Regions from separate parts of the Blastococcus sp. SYSU D00868 genome, predicted to be linked through region 1. Evidence: riboswitches for the same ligand, from Rfam matches in the RefSeq annotation. Region 1 holds a riboswitch; each other region holds the start of a gene.

Region 1 (7,076 bases):
CTGTCCCGCGGCGAGCCGCCGGTCGTCTCCAGGTCGACCACCACGAAGGTGACCTCCGACAGCGGGGTGCCGAGCTCCTCGATGGTGCCCTGCACGTACCGCGGGCCCGGGTCGAAGCGGGGCGCCAGGTCGCGGCCCCCGGCGCCGGCCCGGGGCACCCACCCGGCGGGGGTGGCGGGGAGAGGCGGCACGCGGCGGACGGTAGGTCGGCCCACCGACAGTCTCCGGGACCCACGCCGGGACCCCCGCCGGCGCCGGGGCCCGGGCGGGGGCCCCACCTCAGGGTGGGGGGCGTCGCCCGCCCGGGCGAACCCCCAGGTCGGGGTGGCGGCGGGGCCGCGGACGGGACACCATCCTGCCGCGGGGTCGCCGACGGCCCCGACGCAGGAGAGGTGACCGATGCCCCAGCGCTCCCGGTGGCGCGCACGTCGTCCGTCGGTGCTGCTCGCCGCCGTCGCCGCGACGGCGGTCGTCGGCCTCGCCGGCCCGCTCGCCGCGCCGGCCGCGGCCGACCCGAGCGACCAGCCCGGCGGCACCTCCGGCGTCCTGGACAGCGAGGCGCTCGACGAGCTGCAGCGCCGGGCCGCGGACGTGCAGGCGGACCTGCTCGCCCGGCAGGGCGAGGTCGTCGCGGCGCAGGAGGCGCTGACCGCCGCCCGGGACGCCGCCGCGCAGGCCGAGGCCGAGGTCGCCGGCGTCGAGGAGGAGCTGGCCGGCTACCAGGACGTCGTCGCCGAGTACGCCTCGGCGGTCTACCGGGACGGCGGCGCGCTCACGCCGCTCACCCTGCTGCTCAGCGGCGGCGACCCGGGGGAGATGGCCACGGCGCTGGGCTACCTGGAGGCGGTGGACGCGCACGCCGCCGAGGTGGTGACCGCGGCCGAGCGGCAGCGGCAGGCGGCGGTGGCCGAGCGCGACCGCGCCGCGGCCGCCCTCGCGCAGGCGCAGGCGCGCGCCGACCAGGTCGCGGCGGAGGTCCAGGCGCTGGAGGACGCCGCCTCGGCGGTGACCAGCGAGCTGGACGCCGCGCTGGGCGACGTGGACCGGCAGCTGGCCCAGCTGCAGTCCGAGCAGGTCCGCGTCAACGAGCAGACCGCGGCCAACTGGCGCGCCTACCTCGACGAGCTCGTGGCGGCCGGGGTCGCCGCGCCGCCGGCCGCCGAGCTGCTCGACCCCGCCGCGGGGCTGCCCGGCGGGCTGGTGCCGGTCGGCTCGGCCACCGGGGGCGCCCAGGCCGGCGCCGCCCAGCTGCCGCGCCAGCCGACGTCGCTGCTGGTGCTCCCGCGCGAGGTGCTCACGGCGGTCAGCACGGCGATGGACCAGCTGAGCCTGCCGTACGCGCCGGGCACCGCCGGGCCGGAGTCCTACGACTGCGGGTCGCTGGTGCAGTCGGCCTACCGGGCCGCCGGGGTGGAGCTGCCGGCCGACCAGGCCGGCCTGTTCGCGATCACCCGGCCGATCGCGGCCGAGGACGTGCTGCCCGGGGACCTGGTCTTCCTGGGGACGCCGGAGTCGGGCCTCGGCCACGTCGGCCTGGCCCTCGACACCCGTTCGATGCTGGCCGCCGACGCGCGCGCCGGGGCGGTGGTGGTCCGCTCCCTGCCGACCGACCAGGTCCTGATGATCGGCCGGCCGAGCCTCGGCCAGCGCCCCGCCGAGCCGGCCCCCGGGCCCACCGGCGGTGCGCTGCGGGTGGAGTGCGGTAACACCGTCTACCCGCCGAGCTTCGACGGGGCGCGCTCGTGGGGCGGCTACCCGAACGGGCTGATCCCGCCGAGCGCGCTGTGCGACATCGGCGCCGGGTCGCACGCGCTGCGCTGCGACGCGGCGGCGGCCTACCGCGCGATGAGCTCGGCCTTCGCGGCCGCGTTCGGGACGCCGATCTGCATCACCGACTCCTACCGCACCTACGCCAGCCAGGTGCGGCTGTACGGGCAGAAGCCGGCGCTGGCCGCCGTCCCCGGCACCAGCAACCACGGCTGGGGGCTGGCGGTCGACCTCTGCGGCGGCATCCAGACCTTCGGCACCCCGCAGTACCAGTGGATGGTCGCCAACGCGGGCCGGTTCGGCTGGCTGCACCCGACCTGGGCCGACCCCGGCAACGGCCGCGAGGAGCCCTGGCACTGGGAGTTCGCCGGCACCTGACCGGAACTGTCGGTGGGCGTGCCTACGTTCGCGCCAGACCGACGAGAGGACCGGGAGGAGAGCGGCCATGCTCATCGACTGCGACACCTGCACCGCCCGCGGTACCGGCTGCGCCGACTGCGTGGTCACGGTGCTGCTGGGAGCCCCACCGGGGTGGCAGGGCACCGACCCGGCCGTGGTGCCGAGGACCCGCCGGGCGGCGCGCCCGGCCGAGGAGGAGACCGCGACCGGAGCCGCCGGCCCCGGCGTGGTCGTGGAGCTGGACGAGGTGGAGCGGCGCGCCGTCCGCGCCCTCGCCGAGGGCGGTCTGGTGCCCCCGCTGCGGCACCGGCCGGCATCCGGGGAGGAGCCCGGTGGCTCGCGGCGCATCGGCTGACGGTGCCCGGGGCCGCCGTGTCGGTGACCGAGCGCAGTGACGGGCCTGCGGATCGTGGCAATTCCCACAGAACCCGCAGGTCACGTTTGTCACAACTGCATCACGTCCGTACGGTGAGCGCGTCCGACCGGGAGGTCGTCACCTGATCCGGGGTGACCTCGGCCGGACACCGCCGAGTCACCGCAGGTGTCGGCGTCGCCTCGCAGGCGGCGTCGGGGTCGAGGTGAGCCGGGGACCCACCGCAGCACTGGGGTGAGTTCTCCCGTGCGCCGTTCGCGGCGTGCGGAGATAGGGCACGTCTTCCCAGCCCGAACCCGTCAGCTAACTCGGTAGGCGGTTGCTGAGGAAGAACGGAGAGCCGCCGACCGTGGCGACGCCTCGCCCCGCCCTGGGGCATGCACGAGAACAGCTCCCCCCCGGATCCCCCGCCGGGTACCGCACCTCCCGCTCCCGCCGGCTCGGCCGCGGGGTGCTCCTGGGGACCACCGCCGCCCTGACGATCACCGCCCTGCCGGGCACGGCCGCCGCGGACCCGACGACGGCGACCACGCCGGAGCAGGCCGCCCAGCTCGTCGCCGAGGCCGACCACCAGCTCGAGGTCGTCGCCGAGCAGGTCAACGAGGCCCGCGAGGTCCTCGCCCTGCAGCAGCTCGCCGTCGCCGAGGCCCGCGAGCAGGTCGAGCAGACCGCGGCGCAGCTGGATGCGCTGGACGGGCAGATCCGCCAGGTCGCCCGCAGCGCCTACACCGGCGCCGACGACAGCCTGGCCACGTTGGACCTGCTGATGACCAGCGACTCGGCCGAGGACTTCGTCAGCAGCCTCGCGATGCTCGACCAGATCGCCGGGCACACCACCGGGGTCCTCGCCGACGTGTCGGCGGCCGCCGAGGAGGCCGCGCAGGCGCAGGCCGACGCCGACGCCGCCGAGGCCGCCGCCCAGCAGACGCTGGACGACCTCAGCGCCCAGGAGGACCGGCTGGAGTCGGACATCGCCGACTACCGGGCGCAGTACGACCGGCTGACCGCCGAGCAGCGGCAGCAGGTGCAGCAGGCGCAGGTGGCCCACACCGGCCAGGCCGTGGCGCCGGCCGCGGTGGCCCGTCCGGTGGCCGCCAGCGGCGCCGCGCAGGTCGCCGTCGACACCGCCCTGGCCCAGGTCGGCGACCCCTACGTGTGGGGCGCCGGTGGGCCGAACTCCTTCGACTGCTCCGGCCTCACGCAGTACGCCTACGCCGCGGCCGGCGTCAGCCTGCCGCACTCCAGCCGCATGCAGTCGCAGATGGGCACCGCCGTCTCGCGTTCCGAGCTGCAGCCGGGCGACCTGATCTTCTACTACAGCCCGGTCAGCCACGTCTCGATGTACGTCGGCAACGGCCAGATGGTGCACGCCTCCACCTCCGGCCAGCCGGTGAAGGTGGTCGGCGTCGACTCGATGGGCGGGATCACCGCCATGCGCCGCATCGTCTGAACGAGGAACCCCCTCGCCCCCACCGCGCGCAGGCTCGCGGTGGGCCCCTGCGAGGGAGCCACGGGCCGGTGACCCTCTCGGGTCACCGGCCCGTTCCTTCTAAGCTCGGGGGCGTGTCCGCCCGCCGGGCCGCGCTCGTGGCCGCGGTCGTCCTCGGTGCGGCCTTCGTCCTCGTCGTCGTCCTGCGGACGCCGTGGTCCCTGCTGCCCGACCTCCCGGGCGGCCCCACGCCCCCCGACCCCGGCGCCGGGCTGCCCGCCGCGGCCGTGGAGCGGGCCGAGTCCTTCGCCGCGGCGATCCGGCCGGCATCGCTGGCCTCGCTGGTGCTGGGGCTGGCCGTCGCGGCCGTGCTCGGGCTCACCCGGCTGGGCGCCCGGCTGGTGCAGGCCGTCGCCCGGCCGCTGGGCGGGGGGTGGGCCTGGCAGGTGCTGCTCGGGACGCTGGCGCTCATGGCGGTCGGCCGGCTGGTCACCCTGCCGATCGGCGTCTACGGCGAGGTGGTGCGCCACCGCTACGGGCTGTCGACCCGCAGCTGGCCGCTGTGGCTGCGCGACGTCGCGGTCTCCCTGGCGATCGACGCGGCGCTGACGGCGCTGGCCCTGCTGGTGCTCGTCTGGCTGGCCCGCCGCGCGCCGCGCACCTGGTGGGCGTGGGCGGCCGGCGCGGCCGCCGCCCTCGTCGTCGTCGGCTCGTTCCTCTACCCGGTGGTCATCGAGCCGGCGTTCAACAGCTTCGAGCCGCTGCCGGCCGGCCAGCTGCGCACCGACCTGCTCGAGCTGGCCGAGGAGAACGGCACCCCGGTCGAGGACGTGCTGGTCTCCGACGCCTCCCGCCGGACGACGTCCCTGAACGCCTACGTGTCCGGCTTCGGCAGCACCCGCCGGATCGTCCTCTACGACACGCTGCTGACCCAGCTGCCCGACGACGAGATCGAGTCGATCGTCGCCCACGAGCTGGGGCACGTGGCCACCGACGACGTCCTCACCGGGACGCTGATGGGCGCGCTCGGCGCGGCCGCCGCCGTCGCCGGGCTCGGCTGGCTGCTCACCTGGACCCCGCTGCTGCGCCGGGCCGGGGCCCGGTCGCCGGCGGACGCGCGCGTCGTGCCGCTGGCGCTGCTGCTGGTCTCCGTCGGCACCCTGCTGGCCACGCCGGTGCAGAACCTCGTCTCCCGCCAGATCGAGGCCCGCGCCGACCTGCACGCCCTGGAGCTGACCGGCGACGCCGGGGCGTTCATCGCCATGCAGGAGCGCCTGGCGACCACCAACCTGTCCGACCCCGACCCGCCGGCGGCGTGGCACTGGTTCTTCGGGTCGCACCCGACGTCGGCGCAGCGGGTCGCCTTCGCCGAGGACTGGCTGCGGGCGGGGGAGCCGTGACCCGCACCCTGGTGGTCACGAACGACTTCCCGCCGCGCCAGGGGGGCATCCAGACCTTCGTCGCCGCGCTGCTGGCCCGCCGCCCGCCGGGGTCGCTCGTCGTCCTGGCCTCCCGCTCGCCCGGCTGGGAGGAGTACGACGCCGCCCTGCCCTACCCGGTCGTCCGCCGGCCGACGGGCATGCTGCTGCCCACCCGGTCCACCGCGCGGGCCGCGGTGGACCTGGCCCGCCGGTACGGCTGCGACACCGCCGTCTACGGCGCGGCGGCCCCGCTGGGCCTGATCGCGCCGGCGCTGCGGTCGGCCGGCGTGACCCACCAGCTCGGCATCACCCACGGGCACGAGACCGGCTGGGTCGCCGTCCCGGGCGGCCGGCAGCTCATGCGCCGGATCGCCGGCCACCTGGACGTGGTCACCTACATCAGCGAGTACACCCGCGGCCGCCTGGAGCCGGCGCTGCAGGACCGGGCGCGGCTGGCCCAGCTGTCCCCCGGGGTGGACGTCGACGCCTTCAGTTCCGCCGTGGACGGCGGCGCGGTCCGCCGCCGCTACGGCCTCGGCGACGCCCCGGTGGTCGTCTGCGTCTCCCGGCTGGTCGCCCGCAAGGGCCAGGACGTGCTGGTCGCCGGCTGGCCGCGGGTGCTGGCCCGGCACCCGCGCGCCCGGCTGCTGCTGGTCGGCGGCGGCCCCGAGGAGGCGGCGCTGCGGCGGGCCGTGGCCGACCGGGGGCTGGGAGAGTCCGTCGTCCTCACCGGCGCGGTGCCGCCGGCGCAGCTGCCCGAGCACTACGCCGCGGGCGACGTGTTCGCCATGCCCTGCCGCACCCGGCGCGCCGGCCTCGACGTCGAGGGGCTGGGCATGGTCTACCTCGAGGCGGCCGCCTGCGGCCTGCCCGTGGTGGCCGGCACCTCCGGCGGCGCCCCGGAGGCCGTGCAGGAGGGCGTCACCGGCTGCGTGGTGCCCGACCCGCGCTCGGCCGGGGCGGTCGCCGACACCGTGGGTGGCCTGCTCGACGACCCGGGGCGGGCGCGGGCGATGGGGCGCGCGGGCCGCGCCTGGGTCGAGCAGCGGTGGTCCTGGACGCGGATCGCCGAGACCTTCGCGCAGCTGCTGGAGCCCGGACGGCACTGAGCCCCCGCCCGCGGGTGCGGGACGGGGGCCCAGTGGCGGGGGCTCGGCGGCCGGGGCTCAGCGGGAGTAGAGGGACTCGACCTCGGCGTCGAACTCCTTGAGGACGACCGACCGCTTGAGCTTCAGGCTCGGGGTCAGCATCCCGTTGTCCTCGGTGAAGTCCGTGGTCAGCACCCGGTACTTCCTGATCGCCTCGGCCTGCGAGACGGCCTTGTTGGCGTCGGCGACCGCGGCGTCGAGCTCGGCGCGCACGTCGGGGTCGTCGACCAGCGCGTCGACCTTCGTGTCGGCCGGCTTGCCCTTCGACTCCAGCCACTGCGGCAGGGCCTCCTCGTCGAGGGTGACCAGGGCGCCGATGAAGGGCCGCTGGTCGCCGACGACGATGCACTGGCTGACCAGCCGGTGCGCCCGCAGCCGGTCCTCGAGGACGGCGGGGGCGACGTTCTTGCCGCCCGCGGTCACCAGGATCTCCTTCTTGCGCCCGGTGATCCTCACGAAGCCGTCGGCGTCGATCTCGCCGAGGTCGCCGGTGTGGAACCAGCCGTCGGCGTCGATGGCCTCCGCGGTGGCCTGCTCGT
Region 2 (7,076 bases), on a different contig from region 1:
GGCCGTGGTCGGCAGCGGCGGGCACGTCGTCGCCGTCCGCAGGCTGCTGGCCGGCGTCCGGGCGGCGGCCGGGAGGAGCATCGACAGCGGGCCGACCTAGGGTCCGCGGCATGGCGGAGCGAGAACTTCGGACGGTCCTGAGCGGCGGCGCCTTCTTCGAGGGCCCGCGCTGGCGCGACGGCACCTGGTGGGTGTCGGACTTCTACCGGCACACGGTGAGCCGCGTGACGACGGACGGCGAGGAGACCGTCCTGTTCGAGGTCGAGGGGCAGCCGTCCGGGCTGGGCTGGCTGCCGGACGGGTCGCTGGTCGTCGTCTCGATGAGGGACCGCCGCCTGCTGCGCTGGGCCGACGGCGAGCTGTCCACGTACGCCGACCTCGCCGGGCACTGCGGCGGGCACCTCAACGACCTGGTCGTCGACGGGCAGGGCCGGGTGTTCGTCGGCGACTTCGGCTTCGACCTGATGGGCGGCGGCGACGCGCACGCCGCGACGCTCAAGCGGGTCGACCCCGACGGCTCGGTGCACGTGGTCGCCGACGGGCTGCAGTTCCCCAACGGCGCCGTCATCACCCCCGACGGCGACACGCTGGTCGTCGGCGAGACCCTCGGCAACCGGTACACCGCGTTCGACCTGGACGGGGACGGCGGGCTGTCCAACAGGCGGGTGTGGGCGTCGCTGGGACCCGAGGTCACCGGCCGGACCACCGAGGAGGTGCTCGGCCAGGTCACCGTCGCCCCGGACGGCTGCGCGCTGGACGCCGAGGGCCACATCTGGTCGGCCGACGCCGTCGGCGGCCGGGTCGCGCGGATCTCGCCGGAGGGGTCGATCGTCGAGTCGGTGCCCGCGCCCGAGGGCCTCGGCGTCTTCGCCTGCATGCTCGGCGGCGAGGACGGCACGACGCTGCTCATGTGCTGCGCGCCGGACTTCTACGAGCACAACCGCGCCCCGGCACGGGAGGCCGTGCTGCTGGCCACCGAGGTGGGCGTCGCCCACGCCGGCCGCCCGTGAGGCCTCTACCACACGTGTGACGCATCCCCTCCTCCGGCCGGGTCCAAAGGCCCGGTCGGAGGAGGCCCGGCGTCCCTAGCGTTCGTGGCACCGACGAGACGGAGGCGCCGTGACCGCAGTCCAGCACCCACCGACCGCAGCGACCACCCGCACCCCGGCGGTGACGCCCGCCCGGGAGACCGCCACCCCCCGCTCGCGCCGCGGCACGGCGCTCGCCGGCTCCCGCGCGCTCGGCGCGGAGACCGTGCGGCTGAGCCGCGAGCTCGCCGCGATCGGCCTGGGCCTGGAGCGGGAGCCGGCCCCGACCGCGGACGAGCGGTTCGCCGACCCGGCCTGGCGTGACCACCCCGGCTACCGCCGGCTCGGCCAGGGCTACCTCGCGTGGTCGGCCTCGCTGGACCGGCTGGTCGACCGGTACGAGGCGAGCGGCGCGGGCTGGCGGGAGGTGGAGCGGGCCCGGTTCGCGGTGCGTGCCCTGGCCGCCGCGGCGTCCCCCACCAACACCCTCGCCGGCAACCCGGCGGCGCTGAAGCGGGCGCTGGACACCGGCGGCGCCAGCGTCGTCCGCGGGCTCGGCCGGATGCTGGAGGACGTCCGGAGCAACGGCGGGATGCCCGCGCTGTGCGACCCGGCCGCGTTCACCGTCGGCCGGAACCTCGCGACCAGCCGCGGCGCCGTCGTCTACCGGGACGACGTCGTCGAGGTCATCCAGTACGCGCCGACGACGGCCGAGGTGCACGCCCGCCCGCTGCTCGTCATCCCGCCGGTGATCAACCGCTACTACCTGTTCGACCTCCGCGAGGGGCGCAGCTTCGTGGAGCACGCCGTCGGCCGCGGCTTCTCGACGTTCATCGTCAGCTGGCGCAACCCCGGCAGGCAGCACGCGCACTGGGACCTGGACACCTACACCGAGCGGCTGCGGCGGGCGGTGTCGGTGGTCCGGCAGGTCACCGGCTCCCCCGACGTCAACACGGTCGGGTTCTGCGCCGGCGGCATCCTGCAGACCCTGCTGCTCAACCACCTCGCGGCGATGGACGACGCGAGCGTGCACAGCGCCGCCTACGGCGTGACCCTGCTGGACTTCGGCGAGCGCGCCCCGATCGGCGCCTTCGCCGGCAAGTTCGTGACCGGCCTGGCCCGGCGGGTGTCGCGGGCGCGCGGCGTGCTCGGCGGCAGGTCGCTGGGGTCGGTGTTCAGCCTCATGAAGCCCGGCGACCTGGTCTTCGACGGCCTGGTGAACCAGTGGCTGCAGGGCGAGCCGGTGCCGGCCTTCGACGTCCTGGCCTGGAACGCCGACGCGACCAACCTGCCCGCCCGGCTGCACGACCAGTTCCTGCGGATCTTCCGCGACAACACCCTCGTCCAGCCCGGCGCGGTGACCGTGCTCGGCACCCCGGTGGACCTCGGCGAGATCACCGTGCCGACGTTCGTCACCGGCGCGGTCACCGACCACCTCACCCCGTGGCGCGGCTGCTACCGGACGACGCGGCTGCTGTCCGGGCCGAGCACGTTCGTGCTGAGCAACGGCGGCCACATCCAGAGCCTGGTCAACCCGCCGGGCAACCCGAAGGCCCGGCACTGGGTCGGCGGCGAGACGGTCGCCGACCCCGAGGAGTGGCGGGCCGGCGCCGAGGAGCGGATCGGCAGCTGGTGGGAGACGTGGGCCGACTGGACGGCGGTGCGCTCCGGGCCGCGGGTGCCGGCGCCGGCCGAGCTGGGCAGCGTCCGGCACCCGGTGCTCGACCCGGCGCCCGGCCTCTACGTGCGCGACCGCACGCCCGCCTGACGCGCAGCGACCCCCGCCCGGCGGGTGCCGGACGGGGGTCGCTGCGCGAGGTGCGGTCGATCAGTGCACGGGCCCGCGCCCGCGCCCGGCGCCGCCGCCGCGCTTCTTGTTCTGCTCGCCGATCTTGGCGATCATCTGCTTGATCTTCTCCTGGTTCTGCGGCTTGCGCGCCTCCTGGACGAGCTTCGCCGCAACGCCCGAGGCGATGAGCTTCCGGAACATGCCGGCCATCTGGGATCTCCTCCTGTCGTGGACCGTGTCGTGTCGCTGGACCGTCTCGGGTCCGTCGGACCGTCGATGCCCGGTCGGGGATCGGATCAACCGCCGGGTGCACTCCGGCGACGTCCTGCCCAACGGCCGGTGACGCTGGGTGGTGCCGGTGCGGCGTGTCGGCGATCGGCGTGCCGCCCCGCGCGGCGCGGGCCGGCGGGTCTCGATACGCGCAGGTCCGCCCAGGTCAGGCCGGGGTTCGGGACGCTGACACGCCACGGAACCGGACGCGGTCGCCAGGCGTGTCCGGCCCCGCTCGCCCGGATGTGGGGCGGAAGGGGCGGTCCTACGGTCATCGCGTCCGTCGGGGCCACAACCCGTCGCTGAAGAGCTGGCGACACCCGGCGGACCCGCCGAACCGGGCACGGGCCGCAGCGCCCGCCCGGGCCGGGGACCCACGGTGAGCACTGGGGTGAAGCCTGCGCTCGGACGTCGTCGTCCGGGCGGGGCCGGGCGATTCCCGCGTCCGAACCCGACAGCTAACCCGGTAGGCGGATCCGGAGAACAAGGAGAACCCGCCGTCCATGGCGATCGTCCGCACGTCCTCGCACGCCCGCATGCCCCGCTCCGCCCGAGCCGCCGTCGTCGCCCTGGCGGCCGGCGCCGGTCTCGCGCTGACCCCGTCCGTCGCCTCGGCCAACGCCGTGCCGGCCGCCGTCCCGGCCACCGTGCCCGCCGCCGTCCCGGCGGCGGTGCCCGCGTCGGTGCCGAGCTACGCCGCGCCGACCCCGGCGGCCCAGCGGGCGGTCGACACCGCGCTGGCCCAGGTCGGCAAGCCCTACGCCTGGGGCGGCGCCGGCCCGAACAGCTTCGACTGCTCCGGGCTGGTCCAGTACGCCTACCGGTCCGCCGGCATCAACCTGCCGCACTCCTCGCGCATGCAGTCGCGGATCGGCCTGCCCGTCAGCCTGTGGCACATGCAGCCCGGTGACCTGCTGTTCTTCTACAGCCCGGTCGGCCACGTCGGCATGTACATCGGCAACGGGATGATGGTCCACGCCTCGACCTACGGTCAGCCCGTCAAGGTGGTCTGGGCCGGATCGGTGCCCGGCTACGTCGGATCGGCCCGCCCCGCCTGGTGAGCACCTCCCCGGAGCCCCGTCCGCGCCGTCGCGGCCGGGGCCCCGGGGCGCTCAGCCGCAGGGGGAATGCGGCTGGTCGGCGGGGGCCAGCGAGAACACGGCGTCCGGGTCGCGCGGCCACGAGGTCAGGAACAGGTAGCCGAACCGGGTGTTGAGGTGCGCCTCGGGCCCGGCCTCGACCACGGCCCGCGCCAGCGTCGTCGGCGCGTGGTTGCGGTAGCGGGCGAGCCGGTCGCCGTCGGCCAGCGTGACGACGTCGTCGTCCACCCCGAGGACGAACACCGGCCGCCAGTCGGCGAGCCCGCCGGTGTGGCAGAGCAGGATCGTGCTCCGGTGCGGCGAGTGCCCGGCCGCCCGCCGGGAGCAGGTGCTCCCGGTCGCGAGGCCGGGTCGAGGCATCGGGTTCACGTCGTTGGGCACGGTGTCCTCCCCCAGGTGGTGCTGTCGGCGACGGTCCTCCCCCGCCCGCGCGCGGGCATGCGCCGGACCGGGCCGGGACCACGACGACGGGTGACGCGCTCCCCCGCCCGGGTGGCCGGCGCCCGGCCGGCGTGACGCTGCGCGACCACGCGCGGACGCCGCGCCGCCCGGCGGGCCCGTCCGTGACGTAGCGCGACGAACTCCCGCCTCCCGGCGCGGCGGCGGGTGTAGGACCACTGCGTCCACCCCGCCGAGACCCAGCGGAGCAGCGATGTTCCTCACCGACACCCCGATCGTGGAGCACTCCGCCGACCCGACGGCGGTGCAGGACGCGGCGATCGCGTTCGTCCTCGCGCAGGAGGCGGCGGCGGGCCGGGCGGCCCGCGACGTCCGCGGCAGCCGCACCCCCGGCGACGTCGTCAGCGGCGACCGCACCGTGGAGGTGCGTGCGGTCCCCGGCTCGGTCCGCGGTGAGGACGTGTGGCTGGAGTCGCGGCTGTACGACATGGCCCGCGCCCACCCCGACCGGTTCTGGTTCTACGTCGTGGAGAACACCGGGCAGGGCGACCCGGCGGCGTTCCGGCTGCTGCGCCTCGGCGGCGAGCCGCTGCAGCGGATGCTCGAGCAGGCGACCAAGCGCCGCTACTACGCCGTCCCGGTGCCGGCGGGGTTCGGCGAGGAGCCGGTCGTCGCCTCCTGACCGCCGCCGGCGGGCGGACCGCCGAGAAGGCCGGCACGGCGCCGATCAACCCGAGCGCGGCGATGCCGATGGCGATGCCGATGGCGATGCCGATGGCGATGCCGACCTGCCGGAACGTCCGAGTGCCCCCCACCGCCATGCGGGATCGCTCCGGCGCCCGGTGAACAGGACGTGAGGTCGAAACCCGGACGCAGTAAGAACTTGTACTGGGTACAGGTTCGGGTCTAGCGTCGGCGCCCATGAGGAGATCGGCGGACGATGCGCAGACCCAGCGCTGTCCCGTGTCCGCCGTCATGGGGCTGCGGGAGCGCAAGAAGCTCGCGGCCTGGCGCCTCATCCGGGCGACCGCGCTGCGGCTCATCGGCGAGCGCGGGTTCGACGCGGTCAGCGTGGAGGACATCGCCGCCGAGGCCGGGGTCTCGCGGACGACGTTCTTCAGCTACTTCCCCAGCAAGGAAGCCGTCGTCTTCGACCTGGACCCCGAGGAAGTACGCCAGTGGCGGAACCTGCTGGAGAACTGTCGTACCGACTTGCCACTCTGGGACGCGCTGACCGACCTCGCGTTGGGCCTGGCGCGGATCCTGGCCGAGCGGCTGCCGCTGCAGAAGCGGCTGCTCGAGCAGTCCCCGGGGTTGTGCCGGTCGGCGCGCGGTGCCTGTGACGGCTTCGAGCCCGAGCTGCGCGAGTGGCTGGGCCGGCGCTGTCCGGACGCCGACGACGTGCGGACCGCCCTGGTCCTGAACACCGCGCTGGCCGCGATCACCACGGCGGTCGACGCGTGGGACCCCGACCAGCCCTTCGAGGAGTTCCTGCAGCTCGTGAGCGACTGCCTGCGCTGGGCCGGCGCAGGACTCGCCACTCCCTGACGCACCGCGCACCTGAGATCCGAGGCCCGGCTCTGACCCGCCGGGCGCACCACCGCACGGGACGACGCACCGGCGGCCGTCCCGCACCGCACCACCACTCGATGCACTGCGCCCTGCGCAGGAAGGACGGCTCCACCCATGTCCGCACCAGAAGGACTCGTCACCCCCACCGCGGGTGGCATCGCACCCGACCAACCGCCGCCGGCGCCGCCGGTCACCGACGGGCCGGACCCCAAGCGGTGGCTCGCGCTCGGGGTGATCGCGATCGCCCAGCTGATGATCATCCTCGACGCGTCCATCGTGAACGTCGCGCTGCCGGTCCTGCAGGCCGACCTGCTCATCAGCGACGCGAACCTCCAGTGGGTCGTCACCGCGTACACGCTGGCGTTCGGCGGGCTGCTGCTGCTCGGCGGCCGGATCGCCGACTTCATGGGCCGCAAGCGGGCGTTCATCGTCGCGCTCGTCGGCTTCGCGATCGCCTCCGGCCTCGGCGGCATCGCGCCGAACGAGGGCCTGCTCTACACCGCCCGCGCGCTGCAGGGCGGCTTCGCCGCGCTGATGGCGCCGGCCGCGCTGTCGCTGGTGACCATCACCTTCACCGAGCCCAAGGAGCGGGCCAAGGCGTTCGGCGTCTTCGGCGCGATCTCGGGTGGTGGCGCGGCGATCGGGCTGATCCTGGGCGGCGTGCTCACCGAGTACGCCTCGTGGCGCTGGACGCTGGGCGTCAACGTGCCGATCGCGCTGGCCGCGGCCGTGCTCGCGATCCCGCTGGTCCGCGAGAGCCGGGCCGAGGGCGACCGGCACTTCGACATCCCCGGCGTGCTGCTGTCGGGGCTGGGGCTCGTCAGCCTGGTCTACGGCTTCACCAAGGCCGCGGAGGAGGGCGCGGGGTGGGGTGACCCCGTCACCGTCACGCTCCTGGTGGTCGCCGCCGTCCTGCTG
Region 3 (7,076 bases), on a different contig from region 1:
CTGGCGCCGGCCCCGGCGCCCCGCCGCGGCTGCGCCGAGGCCAGCGTCGGCCCGTTCGTCTGCGACTTCGTCCAGCGCTTCCTCATCCAGGACCTGGGGCTCACCCAGGAGCAGCTCGACAACGGCGGCTACGTCGTCCAGACGACGCTGGACGTGGAGCTGCAGCGGGCCGGGGACGCCGCCGTCCTCCAGACGCTGCCGCTGGGCGACTCGCTGGCCGCCATGTTCACCGCCGTGGAGCCCGGCACCGGGCACCTGCTGGCGATGAGCGTGAACCGCGTCTTCGGCTACGACCGCGACGACCCGGCGCAGGAGTCGTTCAACCTCAACGTCGCGCCCAGCCAGGGGTCGGGGTCGACGTACAAGGTCTTCGTCGCCGCCGCCGCGCTCGCCCGCGGGTACTCCCCGTCCTACACCCTGACGACGTCGGACCCCTACGTCTCCCGCGTCTACCGGGACGGCACCGGGCCCTACGACGTGCGCAACGCCGGCCGCTACCGGTCCAGCCTGGACATGACGACGGCGCTCTACCAGTCCTCCAACACCTACTTCCTGGCGCTGGAGGACGCGCTCGGCAGCGTCGAGGAGCCGGTGCGGATGGCCGAGCGGATGGGCCTGTTCCAGTTCAGCCCGCCGGAGCTGCCGCAGCAGATCATCGACGACAACCGCGGGTCGTTCACCTTCGGCGCCGAGGCCACCAGCCCGCTCGGCCTGGCCAGCGCCTACTCGACGCTGGCGGCCAGCGGCACGCAGTGCGACGTCGTCCCGGTGACGGCGGTGCTGGACCCGACGGGCGAGCCGGCCGTCGGCGCCGACGGCGAGCCGCTGCCGATCGGCGACCGGTGCACCCCGGAGGCGATCCCGCCGGGCGTGGCCGACACCCTCAACCAGATGCTCCGCCGCGACGTCGAGCCCGGCTACGCCGGCCAGACCGGCCGGCGCGCCTACGTCCCCGGCCACCAGATCGCGGGCAAGACCGGGACGTCGCAGGACAACTTCTCGGTCGCGTTCGTCGGCTACACCCGCGAGATCGCCGGCAGCGTCATGGTGCTCAACCCCAAGCAGAACGAGGACGTCGGCGGCTTCGGCGGCGGCAAGGGCGCGACGATCTGGCACGACGCCATGGCCCCGGTGCTCGAGGCGCGCGGCAGCAGCGACTTCCCGCCCGAGGACCCGGCCGTCGTCCGGGGCAACACCCGGCCGGTGCCCGGCTGCTCGTCGGTCCGCGCCTGCGAGACCGCGCTGGTGAGCGCCGGCTTCGCGACCGCCCGGATCCGCGTCGACAGCGCCCAGGAGGCTGGCACCCTGGTGGGGACCAGCCCGCCGCGCGGCGGCCGGGCGGTGCCCGGCCAGGTGGTCACCATCCTGGTGAGCAACGGCGCGGACTACGTCGAGCCCGCGCCCGAACCGCCGGACCCGCCCGCCGGCGGTGGCGGCGGGGGTGGCGGCGGGGCGCCGTCACCGCAGCCCTCGCCGTCGCCGCCACCGGGACCCGCGCCGGGGCCGGCCCCCGAGCCGGAACCGGAGCCCGGCCCGGGCGGCGGTCCGGGCGGTGGCCCGGGCGGTGGCCCGGGCGGGGGGCCGGTGGCCCCCGGCGAGCCGCTGCCGCCGGACGGCTGACCCGGGCGGGCGGCCCGGCCCGCCGCCAGCCGCTCGTCGAGGGCCTGGGTGATGAGCCACCCGCCCAGCAGCACCAGGTGCAGCAGGAACAGCCACAGGGCCAGGGCGACCGCCGCGCCGACCGCGGTCAGGCCGCCGAACGGCGCGCCCAGGTCCAGCGGCAGGGACAGGAAGAACACGAACCCCTGCAGGAACCCGGACAGGCAGGCGGCGGTGAACAGCGACGCGCAGACCAGCGCCGGCCACCGCAGCCGGCCGGCCGCCACGACGCGGAAGCCCCACACCAGCGGCACGGTCAGCGCGAACAGCACCGAGTAGTAGCCGAGCGCGAACCGGCCGATCGCGGCCCCCGCGCCGGGGCGGGGAGCGAGCTCCGCCATGCCGCCGGCCGCCAGCAGCAGGGGGTACAGCAGCAGCGGGGTGACGACGACGAGCGGGAGCCCGAGCAGCCGGCCCCGCCAGCCGGTCAGGGTGTCCCGCCGGCGGCTGAACCGCAGCAGCGCCCGGCGCAGCCCCTCGCCGTAGAGCGAGAGCGGGACGAGGGCCAGCAGGAAGCCCAGGACGTCCATCCCCAGCCCGGCGTCCACCAGGTCGCGCACCACCCCCGGCGCGCCGAGCTGCTCGGGTAGCACCTCGGTCAGCCGGTCGGTCAGCCGGGAGACCTCGGCCCGCCCGGTCAGCAGACCGGTGAGCCGGACGGCGACCAGCAGCAGCGGGACGACGGCGATCCCGGCGTAGAAGGTCAGTCCCGCGGCGATCAGCGCGAGGTCGCGGCCGTGCAGCTGCTCGCGGACCGACGCGGTCAGGAAGCGGACCTCCGCGACGACCCGGGCCCGGGTCCACGCGGCCCCGGGCGGCGGTGGTGCCGGCGCCGCGCTCAGCCGGCGGACTCGGAGGTCTGCGCCCCCGAGGTCTCGGTGCCCCCCGAGGTCTCGGTGGCCCCGGAGGTCCCGCTGCCCGACGTCCCGCTGCCGGAGGAGTTGCTCCCGGACGACGCGGGCGCCTCGGAGGTCTGGGTCGGCGGGCCCTCGGTCTCCGCGCAGTCCCCGCTGTCCTCCGCCGTCCCGCACTCCTGCTCGTTGCGGTCGACGTCGGTGTTCCCGCCGCTGTTGCTGCACGCCGTGAGCGAGCCGGCGATCGCGAGGACGACGAGCGGGCGGGCCAGCGCCCGCCGGGAGATGCGCATGCGGGGGTGGTGCGCGCCGCGGCAGCTCCTGAAACCCGCGCGCGCCGGGCGCCAGCAGACCGGCCCGCCCCTCGCAATGTGGCGTTGATCGCTCACTGTGAGCGAACGAATTACACGCTGGTGATTGTCACGCCGCCATAACGGCCCTTACGGTCTGTGTGTCCAACGGGGCGCTCCGTCACTGAAGTGGGTGACACCCCGTGGACGCCGTCGAGCCGGCCGACCCCTCGGGGGACGCCGGGCCGGGGACCCACCGCAGTCCTGGGGTGCAGTGCACGCGGATCCACCGCGGGCACCGGGCGAACTCCCGCCCGAACCCGTCAGCTAACCCGGTAGGCGGCCGTCGGAGAAACGGAGAGCCGCCTCCCCATGGCGACCCCTGAGCGCGCCTTCCCCGCGCGCCCGCACCGCGCCCGCCGGGCGCTCCTCCTCGCCTCCTCCGTGGGCGTCGCCCTCGGCGTGGCGCTCGTCCCGGCCCCCGCGGCCGCCGAGGAGCCGGGGACCGCCGCCGAGGCCGCCGAGCTCATGGCGGCCCGCGGCCACGAGCTCGAGGCGGTGACCGAGCAGTTCAACGAGGCGCGCGAGCAGCTGGCCGCGCTGCAGGCCACGGCGGCCGAGGCCACCGCCGCCGCCGACGCCGCGCAGGCGCAGGTCACCACGGCCCAGCAGCAGGTGCGCGGCGTGGCCCGCAGCGCCTGGACGGGGCAGAGCGGCGGGTCCCTCGCGGCGCTGCTGACCAGCGACTCCGCCGAGGAGTTCATCGACGCGGTGAACGTGCTCGACATGGTGGCCGACCACCAGAACGGCGTCCTGAGCACCGCGGTGACCGCCAGCGACGCCGCGGCCGCCGCGCGCGCCACGGCCGACCAGGCCGCCGCGCAGGCGCAGGAGACCTACGACGCCGTCGCCGCGCAGCAGGCCTCGCTCGAGGCCGAGATCGCCGAGTACCGGGCGGACTTCGAGCGGCTCACCGCCGCCGAGCAGCAGGCCGCCCTGGCCGCCTCCGCCGCCGCGCACGCCGAGACGTCGGCCAGCCGCGACGACCGCGAGTCCCCGGCGGCCGCCCCCTCGGCCCCGGTCGTGGCCAGCAGCGACGCGGCCCAGATCGCCATCGACACCGCCATGGCCCAGCGCGGCAAGCCCTACGTCTGGGCCGCCGCCGGCCCGCGCTCCTACGACTGCTCCGGCCTGACGCAGTACGCCTACCGCGCGGCCGGGATCAGCCTGCCGCACTCCAGCCGGATGCAGTCCCAGATGGGCCAGGCCGTCTCCCGGGCGGACCTGCGCCCCGGTGACCTGGTCTTCTTCTACAGCCCGGTCAGCCACGTCGGCATCTACATCGGCAACGGCCAGATGGTGCACGCGCCGACGTCCGGGGACGTCGTCAAGGTCGCCAGCATCGACTCGATGGGCGGCTACGCCGGCGGCCGCCGGATCGCCGGCTGAGCCCTCCGGGGCCCTCCCCGGCTCCTCCGCAGTCCGACCCGCAGCCCCGGCCGCCCCGCGCGGCCGGGGCTGCGGCGTCCCGCCCTCTTGACTGCACCGCTCTCTTCTGTGAACACTGCTCTCGAAACGACACGGTGATCGCAGAAGAGGGAGTCCGACGTGGTGGAGACCTGGCAGTGGACCTGGGCGCTGGCCGCCTTCGCCGCCGAGCTGGCGGCGCTGGTCGTGTTGTCCCGCTGGGGCCTGGCCGCGGGGCCGGCCGGCGCGGGCCGGGTGCTGCTCGCCGTGGCGCTGCCGCTGGCGGCCGCCGTCCTGTGGGGGCTCTTCGCCGCGCCCCGGTCGGTGGTCGACGTCCCGCTGCTCGCCGTCCTGACGAAGGTCGTCGTCTTCGGTGCCGCCGTCGCCGCGTTGTGGGCGAGCGGGTCGCCCCGCCTGGCCGCCGTCCTCGGCGTGGTCGCCGTGCTGAGCGCGGTGCTGTCCGGTCCCGTGGTGCCGGAGCCGGCGCCGGTGGTCGCCGTCAGCTCCCCGGCTCGCTGACGGACTGGAGCAGCCCCCAGACGAAGCGGGCGCGGCGGCCGTCGGGCAGCGCGACGTCCCAGTGCGCCGGCGCCGGGGCGCCCACGTGCGAGGCCCCGGGCACCGCCGCGACGTCGTCCACCACGTGCTGCCAGACCAGCAGCCGGTCCGCCCGCGCCCGCGGGACGCCCGAGTCCGGTCCGCGCACCAGCTGCTCGTCCAGGACCTCGCCGCCCGGGCCGCTCACCACCCGCCAGCGCAGCTGCGGCCACAGCGGCAGCGGCCACTGCCGCAGCTCCAGCTCCAGGTCGCCGTGCCGGCGCGGGACGCAGGTGTCGGGCGGGCCGAGCACCGCCGTCCGCAGCGCCAGGCCGCGCGGCGCCCGCGGGCTGTGGTGCAGCGCCTGCCAGCGGGCGTGCGCCGCGTGCGCGGCCCCGCGGGTGGCCGACAGCCGCGGCAGCGCCTCGGCGACCAGGTCGGGACGGACGTCGGCCATCCGGCGCAGCAGCACGAGGCAGAACTCCCGCCGCGCCAGCCCCCGCACCCCGCCGACCCTGCCACGCCGCGGGAGCAGCTCGCCGTCACCGGGCAGCGCTCCCGTCGCGTCGCGGCGCGACAGCAGCGCCGGGGGATGACGGTGAGGGCGCGCCGCCCGCCCCGGGACCGGCCCTGCCGCGGAGGTCACACCCCCGGACGGGGACCCCGCGGGCGGGCCGGCCGTTGGCACCGGGAGGAGACCGCCCGCTCGAGAGGGAGCCGATGACCCCGCGCACCGCCGTCCTGCTGTTCCGCGCCGTCGCCGTCACCGAGGCGCTGACCTGGGTGGGGCTGCTGGCCGGCATGTACGTCAAGTACGTGCCCGAGACCACCGAGCTGGGCGTGCAGGTCTTCGGCCCGATCCACGGCGGGGTGTTCGTCCTCTACGTCGTCGTCTCCCTGCTGGCGGCGCGGCTGCTCGGCTGGTCGAAGGGGACGACGCTGCTCGCCCTGGCCGCCTCGGTGCCGCCGTTCGCCACGGTCGTGTTCGAGGTGTGGGCCCGCCGCACCGGGCGGCTCGGCGCGGTCGCCCCGGCCTGACCCGGGGCGGCGCCCGGCCGGTGGCCTACGGTCGCCGTCATGCCCGAGCCCGTGCTGCCCTCGACCGCCCGGACCCTGCTGGCGCGGACCGCCCTGGCCCAGCGCGACGGCCGGGTCCCGGGGCTGGTCGCCGGGGTCGTCCGGGACGGCGGGCTGGCCTGGTCCGCGGGCCGCGGCGACGTGCCCGGACCGGTGACCGACGTGCAGTACCGGCTGGGCTCGATCAGCAAGACCGTCACCGCGGTCGCCGTGCTGCGGCTGCGCGACGAGGGCCGGCTGCACCTCGACGACCCGCTGGAGCGGCACGTGCCCGGCACCCCGCTCGGGGACCGCACGGTGGGCCAGCTCCTCTCCCACCTGGCCGGGGCGGCCGCCGAGAGCCCGGGCGGGTGGTGGGAGCGCGTGCCGGGTGGCTCGCTGGCGGACCTGCGGCTGCACGAGGAGCACGCGGTGCTGGGCGCCGCCCGCCGGTTCCACTACTCCAACCTCGGCTACGGGCTGCTCGGCGAGCTGGTCGCCCGGCACCGCGGGCGGCCGTGGGCCGACGTCGTCCGCGACGAGGTGCTGCTCCCGCTCGGCATGGTCCGGACGACGCCGCGCCCGCAGCCCCCGGCCGCCCCGGGCACCGCGGTGCACCCGTGGGCCGACGTCGTCCTGTCCGAGCCCGAGCACGACGCCGGGGTGATGGCCGCGGCCGGCCAGCTGTGGGCGCCGCTGGCCGACCTGGCCCGCTTCGCCGTCTTCCTGCTCGGCGACACCGGCGACGTGCTGCGGCCGGCCACCCTCGAGGAGATGGCGGTGCCCGCCGGGGTCGACTCCTCCGCGCCGGGCTGGTCGGCCTACGGCCTGGGCCTGCAGGTGATCCGGCTCGACGGGCGGGTGTACACCGGCCACGGCGGCTCGATGCCGGGCTTCCTGGCCGGCGTCTTCGTCGACCGCGAGGAGGGCACCGGCGCCGTCACGCTGGCCAACACCACCAGCGGCATGCTCCCGCTGTGGCCGGGGCTGCTGGCCGACCTGCGGGCCGCCGAGCCCCGGGTGGTCGAGGAGTGGCGGCCGGCCCCGCCGGCGGTCGACCTGGACCTCCTGGGCGTCTGGTTCTGGGGGCCGGCGCCCTACGTGCTGCGCGCCGTGGGCGCCGGGCTGCTGGACCTGGCCCCGCTGCCCGGCCGCCCGGGCCGGGCCAGCCGGTTCACGCCGCGCCCGGACGGCACCTGGCTGGGCCTGGACG

Evidence for each region. Region 1 has a riboswitch for cyclic di-AMP ahead of ACI79F_RS17520 (NlpC/P60 family protein). Riboswitches for the same ligand answer to the same signal wherever they lie in the genome.
Region 2: another riboswitch for cyclic di-AMP. It lies ahead of ACI79F_RS11195 (NlpC/P60 family protein); the one in region 1 lies ahead of ACI79F_RS17520 (NlpC/P60 family protein).
Region 3: another riboswitch for cyclic di-AMP. It lies ahead of ACI79F_RS10775 (C40 family peptidase); the one in region 1 lies ahead of ACI79F_RS17520 (NlpC/P60 family protein).

The regions. Positions count from the first base shown of each region.
Region 1 is NZ_JBJGZO010000022.1:53,895-60,970, reverse strand. It holds gene ACI79F_RS17535 (DEDD exonuclease domain-containing protein) at 1-191, opposite strand, end outside; gene ACI79F_RS17530 (NlpC/P60 family protein) at 400-2,145, shown strand; gene ACI79F_RS17525 (hypothetical protein) at 2,213-2,521, shown strand; cyclic di-AMP (ydaO/yuaA leader) riboswitch at 2,717-2,872, shown strand; gene ACI79F_RS17520 (NlpC/P60 family protein) at 2,991-3,989, shown strand; gene ACI79F_RS17515 (M48 family metallopeptidase) at 4,103-5,368, shown strand; gene ACI79F_RS17510 (glycosyltransferase family 4 protein) at 5,365-6,498, shown strand; gene ACI79F_RS17505 (AMP-dependent synthetase/ligase) at 6,556-7,076, opposite strand, start outside.
Region 2 is NZ_JBJGZO010000010.1:66,913-73,988, forward strand. It holds gene ACI79F_RS11175 (hypothetical protein) at 1-100, shown strand, start outside; gene ACI79F_RS11180 (SMP-30/gluconolactonase/LRE family protein) at 111-1,010, shown strand; gene ACI79F_RS11185 (PHA/PHB synthase family protein) at 1,120-2,796, shown strand; gene ACI79F_RS11190 (hypothetical protein) at 2,857-3,027, opposite strand; cyclic di-AMP (ydaO/yuaA leader) riboswitch at 3,424-3,574, shown strand; gene ACI79F_RS11195 (NlpC/P60 family protein) at 3,591-4,148, shown strand; gene ACI79F_RS11200 (hypothetical protein) at 4,200-4,568, opposite strand; gene ACI79F_RS11205 (protein NO VEIN domain-containing protein) at 4,840-5,268, shown strand; gene ACI79F_RS11210 (TetR family transcriptional regulator) at 5,550-6,134, shown strand; gene ACI79F_RS11215 (MFS transporter) at 6,273-7,076, shown strand, end outside.
Region 3 is NZ_JBJGZO010000009.1:130,868-137,943, reverse strand. It holds gene ACI79F_RS10790 (transglycosylase domain-containing protein) at 1-1,620, shown strand, start outside; partial or broken gene ACI79F_RS10785 (YhjD/YihY/BrkB family envelope integrity protein) at 1,662-2,381, opposite strand; gene ACI79F_RS10780 (hypothetical protein) at 2,498-2,806, opposite strand; cyclic di-AMP (ydaO/yuaA leader) riboswitch at 3,048-3,140, shown strand; gene ACI79F_RS10775 (C40 family peptidase) at 3,176-4,252, shown strand; gene ACI79F_RS10770 (DUF2568 domain-containing protein) at 4,412-4,789, shown strand; gene ACI79F_RS10765 (hypothetical protein) at 4,770-5,312, opposite strand; gene ACI79F_RS10760 (DUF3817 domain-containing protein) at 5,528-5,845, shown strand; gene ACI79F_RS10755 (serine hydrolase domain-containing protein) at 5,885-7,076, shown strand, end outside.